2 linked regions of the Nitrosopumilus sp. b3 genome follow. The protein of the gene in region 1 interacts with the protein of each later gene in a pairwise test. Links are inferred from orthologs where the notes say so. Each region holds a gene or a part of one and is shown on either strand. Other genes may lie near its edges.

Region 1 (4,744 bases):
TCCAATAATCAAAGGATTAATCCTTTCGATGTTTGCAGTTTCTGGATTTGGAATCTTGTTGAATCTATTCAATGCTGGTGTTAGAAAGAAGATGGTAGACCAAACAAAACTAAAACGAATTATGAAAGAAACACGTGGCTGGCAAAAAGAAAGAATGGCTGCCATGAGAGCAAAAGATACTGCAAAAGCAGCTGAACTTGGAAAAAAATCTGCATACATGAACAAAATGTCTATGGAGATGATGCAGATGAATATGCGTCCGATGATGATTACCTTTGTTCCATTAATTTTGATATTTTATTTTGTACTGCCTCAATTGTTTTCATATACTGTGGCAATATCCCCCATCCCACTAAATGTAATCCCAGGTGATATGTTCCAACTAACATGTACTGCTGAACATGCAGCGATAGAGGGTGATCCTTGTTTTGGTCAAGAAAATTCTTTGTATCTCTGGGCTTGGTATTTCCTTTCATCTATTGCATTTAGTGGCATTATTATGAAACTGACGAAAACCTCGATGGATCTCAGTTGACAAAATCTATAGTAATCTCTGGCCCTCCTGCAGTAGGTAAAACAACTGTTGCCAAAGGATTGGCAGAAGAATTTCAACTAGAATATCTTAGTGGTGGTGATGTTCTAAAAGAGATGGCAATAGAGGAAGGATATCAATCTGATGGAGACGACTGGTGGGATACTGAAGAAGGAATGAGTTTTCTCAATAAACGTGAAAATGATTCAAAATATGATAGAGCACTCGATGAAAAATTAACTTTACTATTCAAGAAAGGTGGTGTGGTGATCACTAGTTACACTTTGCCTTGGTTAATCTCAGACGGAATTAAAATTTGGTTGGAAGGCTCACATGAAAGTAGTACTCAAAGAATGCAAACAAGGGATAACATGAGCCCTCAGCAAGCATATGAAATCACAAAAGAGAGATTTAACAAAAATAAGGCATTGTACAAAAAACTTTATGATTTTGATTTTGGTGAGGATAAATCTGTATTTGACTTGATTATTAATACAGATCATCTATCAGCCCAACAAGTAATTGATGTTGCAAAAGAAACTGTGAGAAAATTACTATGACCCTAAAACAACTTGAAAATCTAATTGAAATTGATCAGGACATCACTGATGATTCTTATGGGACATATTATGACAAACGTTCACTTGAGCAATTGCTAAACTATGGCATCATTCTATTGGATAAACCTCCAGGTCCTACAAGTCATGAAACAGTTGCATGGGCAAAAAGAATTTTAAAACTTCCAAAGATTGGTCACAGTGGAACCCTTGATCCTCAGGTTTCAGGAGTATTACCACTGGGGTTAGGTGAGGCAACAAAAGCATTGGGTGTTTTACTGCTAGGTCCTAAAGAATATGTTGCATTGGGACGTGTACATTCACTTCCATCAAAAGAAAAACTATCTAAGATTATTGATTCTTTCAAAGGCGAGATATTTCAAAAACCACCTCAACGTTCAGCAGTTGTAAGACAAACCAGAACTAGAACCATTTATGAATTTGAATTAATTGAACAAAAAGAAAGATTGCTCCTAACTCGTGTGCTGTGTGAGGCTGGAACGTATATTAGAAAATTATACTATGATATTGGAGAGATTTTAGGACCAGGAGCTACCATGATTGAGCTTCGAAGATCTAGGGTGGATCAATTTTATGAAACTGATGGACTAGTCACTCTTCATGAATTGGCAAATGCATTTGCATTGTGGGAAGAGAACCAAGATGAATCAAGGTTGATGAAAATGATAAAACCTGTAGAATATGCACTAAGTGAATTAAAGTCAGTAGTTATTCGGGACTCTGCAGTAGATGCAATGTGCCATGGAGCTCAACTTGCAATTCCTGGAATTTTAAAAATTTCTCCAAATCTAAAGAAAGGTGATCTTGTTGGAGTCTACACACAAAAAGGAGAGGCAGTAGCTTTGGCCGAATCTACCATGTCTGAAGAAGAGATCCGTGATGCCACAAAGGGATATGCATTTGAAACAAGGAGAATCATTATGGCTCCAAACACATATCCTAAAAAATGGAGAACAAAGCCTACTCATCCAAAGGATTAACTAAATTATTCCAAAGCCATGCTAGCAAAAAGTCTTGTAATTTTTATTATAATTGGAGTAGTTTCAGGTTTTGCATTTGGTGTTTATTTGATGGATGTTAAAAATACAAATCAACTAGTCTATGTTGAAGGTCCTTCTATTTCTCTAGTTACTGAAAAATTTGATTTTAAAAAAGGCGAAGAGATTAAAATTCGAATTGTAAATTCTGGAACAATTCCAATAACATTCAATGATACATCATATGGTCTTAGAATAACTGGATTGTCAGGGATACTGATGTATACTCCAATTAGTACACAAATTATTTCAAATCTTGCACCTGGTGATGAAATTGAATTATCTTGGGATCAAATCAAAAATGATGGTGATGCTGCTTTAGAGGGTCTATACAAAATATCTGCAAAGGGCCTAGATGAAAAAGGAAATCAAGTAGAGAAATCAACTACAGTTACAATCTGGAAGTAGGATTTCAAAAGTAACATAATTTATAATCACATTTTACCGAGTACTCTTGTCGTTAGACTTGTGCCGGGGTCGCCTAGCCTGGTAGGGCGCGCGCCTGGAAATTGTTAAACCATAAAGCGCGTTCTCGCAAGGGAACGGGAGTTCAAATCTCCCTCCCGGCGCCATCCTAATTTGATTATTTATCAAAACACTGCAATGATCATGTGTCTTTGGGTTGTTCATAGTCTTTTTTTACAATAAGTTCATCAAAGCCTTCATCACTTACTGGCGTTTCTAGTTCTTTGAGTTGTTTGTAAATCACTGCTAATGGAAATGGTTCTCGTCTGCTTTTTTGTCTTTTTTCAAGTAATCCTCTTGAGGTATTCATCAAGATACCTCTTACTTTGGCATTGTATTTTTTTGCTAGATCAATGTGTTGTTTTCGAATGTTGCTAGTTAGATTGGTATCGTCAATAACAACGCTTTTTCCTTCTCCAAGACATTTTTCAATGTATTTCAATTCTTTTTTTCTATCGTTATCAAAAAATGATAAAGCCACACGCTCATGATCAAAATTTGCCTTGATGTATGTGGTCTTTCCACTTAGAGCAACACCGATCATTATTACATATTCTAATTTTGACACACATATTTCAACCAGATATGAGATTTAAAATTTAATTTTTCATATCATTTTAATTAAAATTGTTTTATAGTAATTTACATATTTAATTTTGTGTCAATACGTAAACCTGTTATTAGAAAACCCAAAGTTCCAAAAATAAAAAAACCATTGATCTCTAAACGTAAACGTATTGTTAAAAAAACTCCTTCTCTTTCATTAGGGAGAGTCAAATCAACAAATACATCTAAAAAATCAGTTTTACACAAAAAAACTACTACTAAAACCCCTTTGGGAACCTGTTATCTTGAAAACTGCTGCAAAGGTGTTCTTGCAAGAAAAGTAACAAAATCACAATGTAAACGTCAAGGTGGAAAAAGTTGGAAGAAAGCAGGTGGAAAGTGTGAGAAATTATAATTATGTAAAAAAATCGATCAACTCAAAGTATTTTTTTCTAAATAATTTTTAATTTACAGTAAAAATCTTTGAGTTGACCTGAAAAATTTCTGACGTACATGCTATTTAGTTCACTTTATTTTGGAATAGACCATGGCAGCAAGAAAACGAACAGCCAAAAGAAAACCCACTAGAAAAATCAAAAAGGCTGTAAGAAAAACTACTAGCAAAGCAAAGAGAACTGTCACAAAAGGAAAGAAAGCTGTGAGAAAAGTTAAACGCACAGTAAGTAAAGCCAAAAGACGAGCTCAACTAGTAGCTAACAAAAGAAAAAGAGAACTTCTCCAAGCAGATAACAAGATCAAAAGCGTAAAGAAGGCTCTAAAAACTGCAGAAAAATCTGCACGCAAAAAGAAAGCAAATTATCAAAAAGCATTGAAGAAAGCAGCAAACACTAAATGATTTTGATAATGCATTCTATTTTTTCTTAATTAATTTTTTAGCAATTTGATGTTATGATTTGAAACATTAATTCACTCTAATTATCCCCTGACTGATCAAAAATTCTACTCCTTTCACAAAATCTCTCTCAGATATCAAACCTTCTGACCACCAACCTGCATTATTTTTTACCCAAATGGGAATATCTTGAGATTCTGTAGTGACTGATTCAGTTACTGTGACACTCAGAATTCCTTCTATAATTAGAAATTGAATGGATTGAACAAATTCTTGATCTCCTACAATTCCCTCAGACCACCAGCCGGCATTATTTTTTATCCATGATGGAACAGATGAAGTTGATTCCTCTTGTGGGGGTGATTGAGATATGCTAAAATCTGATTTTGCTGTGAAAAACTCTACAAAATTTTGTGAGTTTTGACCAGTCAGAATTAGTTTCAATTGGTATTTGTCACTAATTGGAATCAAAACTGCCTCTTGCAATACTCCGTGTGGAGCTAAAATTCCAAGATGCTCTTGTGACTCTCCAATATTTGACCAAATTTCATTTCCTGCGGAATCTGTAATGCTGTATGCAAAGAGTATGTTTTCTGCAGGATCATTTGTTTTATCAAAAAACGAAAATGTGAATGGAATTTTTTCACCTGCTTCTAACTTTGAATCCCAAGATACATTTGCAGAAAAACCGTTCTGAAAATTAAAACCAAGATTATGTGGATTTATTGCATCA
Region 2 (4,736 bases), 340 kb from region 1 along the record:
CCACCAGATAAGGAACATCACTATATTTTCAAACTTTATGCGTTGGACACAGAACTAAATTTAGAAAAAAATTCCACAAAAACAGAACTTGAAGAATCCATGAAAAATCATATTCTTATGGAAGCAAAATTAGAAGGAAAATATGCCCCATAATTTACTTAATTTTTGAAAAAATCTTTAATTTTTTAAAAAGAGTAATAAACACACATCTATGATTCAAAATATTGAATTCACAGACTAAATTATTTTCAATAGGAAGTTTTGATTTTAAATTAAACTATCTTTTAATTATTGCAATATTATCCATTTCTTTCTCAATGTCTTTTTTGATTAGATCACAGCCTGCTAACTTTGGATGGGAATTAAATGAATTTGATCCTTTTTTTAATTATAGAGCAACACAATATCTTGTTGACAATGGAATTGACTCTTATTTTGAATGGAATGATGATTTAAGTTGGTATCCTCATGGAAGAAATGTTTCTCAGAGCTCTCAAGTAATGTTGCATCTTACAGCTGCGACAACATATTGGATTTTTGGTGGTGGAGGAAGTCTTTATGATTTTACTATTTTATTCCCTGTAATTTTTGGTTCTTTAACAGTTATTGTAATTTTTGCCTTAGTTAGAGTAATAGGAGGTACAACAGCTGGATTATTTGCAGCATTACTTTTCTCAGTTTCTTTACCAATTATAGTTCGTGGTCAAATTGGTTGGTTTAAGTCAGAACCATTAGGATTGTTTTTTAGTGTTTTAGCTGTATACCTTTTTTTAAGTGCCATAAAATCACAAAATTATAAAATTTCTATTCCAAAAATGATTGCTTCGGGAATTTTTATTATTTTTGGTTTATCTGCATGGGGAGGTAATCAATTTTTCATTTTGCCTTTAGGGATTTTCTTTTTAACATTACCATTTTTACGGGCTGATCATAAATTTTTAATTTTAATAATACCTATTTTTACAATAACATCAATTCTCACATCATTAGCATTTGAACGATTAGGAATTCACTTTATTATGGGACTGGGAGGATTGTCATTAATTGTTCCAACAATTTTCTTAGTAGCATGTATTGCTATACAACATAAAAGTAGTAAGAACAATAAACGACGAAATGGCTTGCTATTTCTTATAGCCATTCTCATTATTGGTTCAAGTGTTCTAATCCTAAATGCTGATTCAGAATTTATTCCTCTACCTAGTCATAGATATCTAAATGCAATAAACCCATTTTTAACCACAACTGATCCCCTTGTTGATTCCGTCGCTGAGCATGCAACAACTACTATTGCACAATCTTTTCTATTCCATTCAATATTGATGCTATTTGCTGGACTAGGAATTTGGATTTTACTTAAAAATTCCAATAGACCTAACTTGATAAAAAATGACATGATTTCTTTTGCGTTAATCCTAGGATTAATTGGAGTTTATGTTAGTTCTGCATTTGTAAGACTGGAAGTATTTGCATCATTATCCATAATCATTTTATCTTCTATAGGGCTGTCAGTATTATCAAGAGAATTCTTTACGAATAAAATAGAAATTAAAAAATCTAAAAATCTTATTCTAAAATCTTCTTTTATTTTCGGGATAGTTTTACTACTTACGGTACCATTGATTTTTCCTATCAACGGAAATGTTTTTTCTACTACTAATAATCCACCAACAATTCTTAATGGAGGAACCACGTATAAAGTCAGTACTACTGATTGGATTGATGCTATGGATTGGATCAAAAATAACACTGAAAAGGATGCAGTCATTGCTACTTGGTGGGATTATGGATACTGGATTCAAACAAAAGCTGAACGAGCCTCTCTTGCAGATAATTCCACTTTAATTGATCATATAATTAAAAAAATAGCATCTGCTTTTCTAAGTCCACCTGATGATGCAAGAAATATCTTACTTGAAATGGAATCTGATTATGTAGTTATTTTTGTGACTGGAAAAAGATTAGATATTGATAATGGCGATCAACCACTTTATGTTCTTGGTGGTGGTGCCGATGAATCAAAAAAACAGTGGTTCATGAGAATAGCAAATGAACCACTAGCTAAATATCTTCATTCTGATGGAATTAGTGGAACAGATTATTTTTGGAATGAAACATTATTGGGTAAAATGATTCCATTTACTCTTTTAGGTTATGTAAATATGGGAACTAATCAACAATCTCAGACATATCAACCAGGATTCACTGGAATATATACAAAAGATATCAAATTTAGTGAAGATGAAAATGAACCACTAAGATTAGTCTATTACTCACCAAGTTTTGATATTGAAAAAGGTGGAACAGTTATTGGGGTATTTGTTTATGAAATTAACAAAGATTATGTTGCATTAAATTAGTTTTTTTAATTATATCTCTCGGCTAATCTATATCTCATATATTTATCATCAGGTGAAAATTTAGCTGGATGTGCAGATATTGTTTTTTCATTACATTTAATACATTTTTCTTTTAAAGTATACTGATTACATTTAATACATTTTCTTAATTGAAATTTCATTTTAATTTTCTCTTGTTTTCTTTGATTCTTCTCTAGTAAATTTGAATGAGCCTTTCTTTTTTTCTATGTTAGTTTGAATTTCTTCAATTATTGGTTTTAGGGATTTTTCCGCAGATTTGAAATTCTCTGAAGTAATTGATAATCGATATTTTGGTGCACCCAAATAAGTAATATCTATTGTTGGATCTTTTTTCAAAACAGCTAGTAATTCTTTTTTAATTATTTCTACTCCATCTGATTTGTTACTTGTAATCTCCATAATTCCTCTAATTTCCACTGATGGTAGTTTAATTTTAGAACATATCTCTCCAATTACCGTTGCAGTTTTTTTTGCCAGTTTAAGATCTTTGACAGATTCTATACCATTTCTTGCAATCTCTATGAATGCATCATATACAGAATCAAATTTTGAATAAATATTATCTTCCAATTTTTCAATTTCTTCATCTGAAAGTTTTGCCTTTTCCTGAACATTTTGTAATAGCGTTTTACCTTTTTCAAATTTTTTAACTTCTTTTAGTTTTTGTTTTTTCTGATCCTTTGATACTTGTTTTAATGATAGATCTATATCCCCTCTTTTAGAATTAACTTTTTTTACTAGTAGTACTTTTTTCTCCCCGTCTTTGACAAACCTGCTAACTGATCTTATCCAACCCGGTGCAATCTCTGAAATATGCAAAAATCCTTGGATATCATCATATTCATCAAGGGTTACATATGCCCCATGATCCATTACTTTGGTAACTGTAGCAAGTATTATCTCTCCCTGTTCAGGCATTTCTTGGATTTCAGTAGACATTTCTTCTAAAACTCCTCAATGCGTAAATTAATGTTGCTGGCTAGAAATCAATACCTTTCTTTGCCTTTATGCCCTTCTGAAATGGATGTTTTATCTCTCTCATCTCCGTAACCAAATCCGCAATTTCAATGATTTCATCTTTAGCATAATTGCCAGTTAATACCAAATCTACGCCTCTTGGTTTTGATTTTATAATGTTTAAAACATCATCAACTGAAATCAAATTAAGATTAACTGCATAATTTATCTCATCTAAAATAACTATGTCGTAATTTCCTGACTGAATTTTTTCATTACTAATTCTTATTGCCTCTTTTGCAATTTGTTGATGATCTTCTTTTGGACTTTTATCATCAATTATGCCGACAAATCCTTTCCCAATTGCAACCATCTCAAATTCTGGTTCAAGTTTTTTAGATGAATCCATTTCACCATAGTGCCATGAACCTTTGATAAATTGAATCATACAAGTTTTCTTTTTGTATCCTGTTGCACGTAATGCAATTCCTAAGGCTGCAGTTGTTTTACCTTTACCTTTTCCAGTATAAACAATGGTTAATCCATCTTCTTCCATAAACTACATCTGATGATTCTTACTAAAAACATTGAGGATTATCAAAAATCTATCAATTTAAATAAAAATTGGTTGTAGTAATGCAATTGAGAATCCCTAGAATTGTTGTTGCAGGTGCTACAAGTGGGGTAGGAAAGACATCAATTACTTGCTCAATCATCTATGGTTTACAAAAAAAAAGTTTTACTGTTCAACCATTTAAGGTTGGACCTGATTATATCGATCCAGGTTATCTTTCAAGTATTTCTAACCGTGAAACATACAACTTGGATGCTTGGTTAATGGGTGAAAATCAACTTTTGAATAGCTTTCTTTCAAACTCAAAATCTAATATTTCCGTTATAGAAGGTGTCATGGGATATTATGATGGATTTAGCGGTAATTCAAACTATGCAAGCACTCATCATGTAGCATCTTTAACAAAATCCCCTGTCATATTGGTTTTAGATGCAAGCAAAACTTCCCGTTCCATTGCTGCTACTGCACTTGGATTTTTGAAATTTCATAAAAATTCTCGTATATCTGGGATTATTCTTAACAAAATAGGCAGTAAAAAACATGAACTTTTGTGTAGAAGTGCTCTAGAAAAAACTAAAATCCCAATAATTGGTGTAATTCCAAAAAATCCTTTATTGCAAATCCCATCTCGACATCTTGGATTAATTTCAACATTAGAGAGTAAAATTCTCAAACAACAAATTCAAAAAACATCTAAAATTATTTTAAAAAACATTGATATAAATCAAATAATAAAAATTACAAAAAATTCATCTGATCTAAATAAAAAATCTAAACTAACACACAAAAAAGCAAAAACTACTATCGCTGTTGCTCTTGACACT

The links.
Region 2: the proteins of C6990_RS08185 (region 1) and C6990_RS06185 interact in binary tests that used the Methanocaldococcus jannaschii proteins (3 or more experiments, as listed by UniProt). The link is inferred for Nitrosopumilus sp. b3 from one-to-one orthologs.

What each region holds. Positions count from the first base shown.
Region 1 is NZ_MU078696.1:352,898-357,641, forward strand. Bases 90-3,089 are described here. They hold C6990_RS08185 (RNA-guided pseudouridylation complex pseudouridine synthase subunit Cbf5), read left to right. Parts: upstream 90-1,088; coding sequence 1,089-2,090; downstream 2,091-3,089. Other genes in these bases: C6990_RS08175 (EMC3/TMCO1 family protein), read left to right, coding at 90-535; C6990_RS08180 (cytidylate kinase-like family protein), read left to right, coding at 532-1,092; C6990_RS08190 (hypothetical protein), read left to right, coding at 2,109-2,555; C6990_RS08200 (AAA family ATPase), read right to left, coding at 2,755-3,089. Outside these bases: more of C6990_RS08175, read left to right, coding at 1-89; more of C6990_RS08200, read right to left, coding at 3,090-3,180; C6990_RS08205 (hypothetical protein), read left to right, coding at 3,271-3,573; C6990_RS08210 (hypothetical protein), read left to right, coding at 3,706-4,014; C6990_RS08215 (hypothetical protein), read right to left, coding at 4,081-4,744. UniProt on the Methanocaldococcus jannaschii protein: Could be responsible for synthesis of pseudouridine from uracil-55 in the psi GC loop of transfer RNAs.
Region 2 is NZ_MU078696.1:13,524-18,259, forward strand. Bases 944-3,935 are described here. They hold C6990_RS06185 (RNA-protein complex protein Nop10), read right to left. Parts: upstream 2,522-3,935; coding sequence 2,366-2,521; downstream 944-2,365. Other genes in these bases: C6990_RS06180 (STT3 domain-containing protein), read left to right, coding at 944-2,360; C6990_RS06190 (translation initiation factor IF-2 subunit alpha), read right to left, coding at 2,523-3,320; cobO (cob(I)yrinic acid a,c-diamide adenosyltransferase), read right to left, coding at 3,361-3,894. Also shown: C6990_RS06175 (YbhB/YbcL family Raf kinase inhibitor-like protein), read left to right, coding at 1-153; more of C6990_RS06180, read left to right, coding at 225-943; C6990_RS06200 (cobyrinate a,c-diamide synthase), read left to right, coding at 3,981-4,736. UniProt on the Methanocaldococcus jannaschii protein: Involved in ribosome biogenesis; more specifically in 18S rRNA pseudouridylation and in cleavage of pre-rRNA.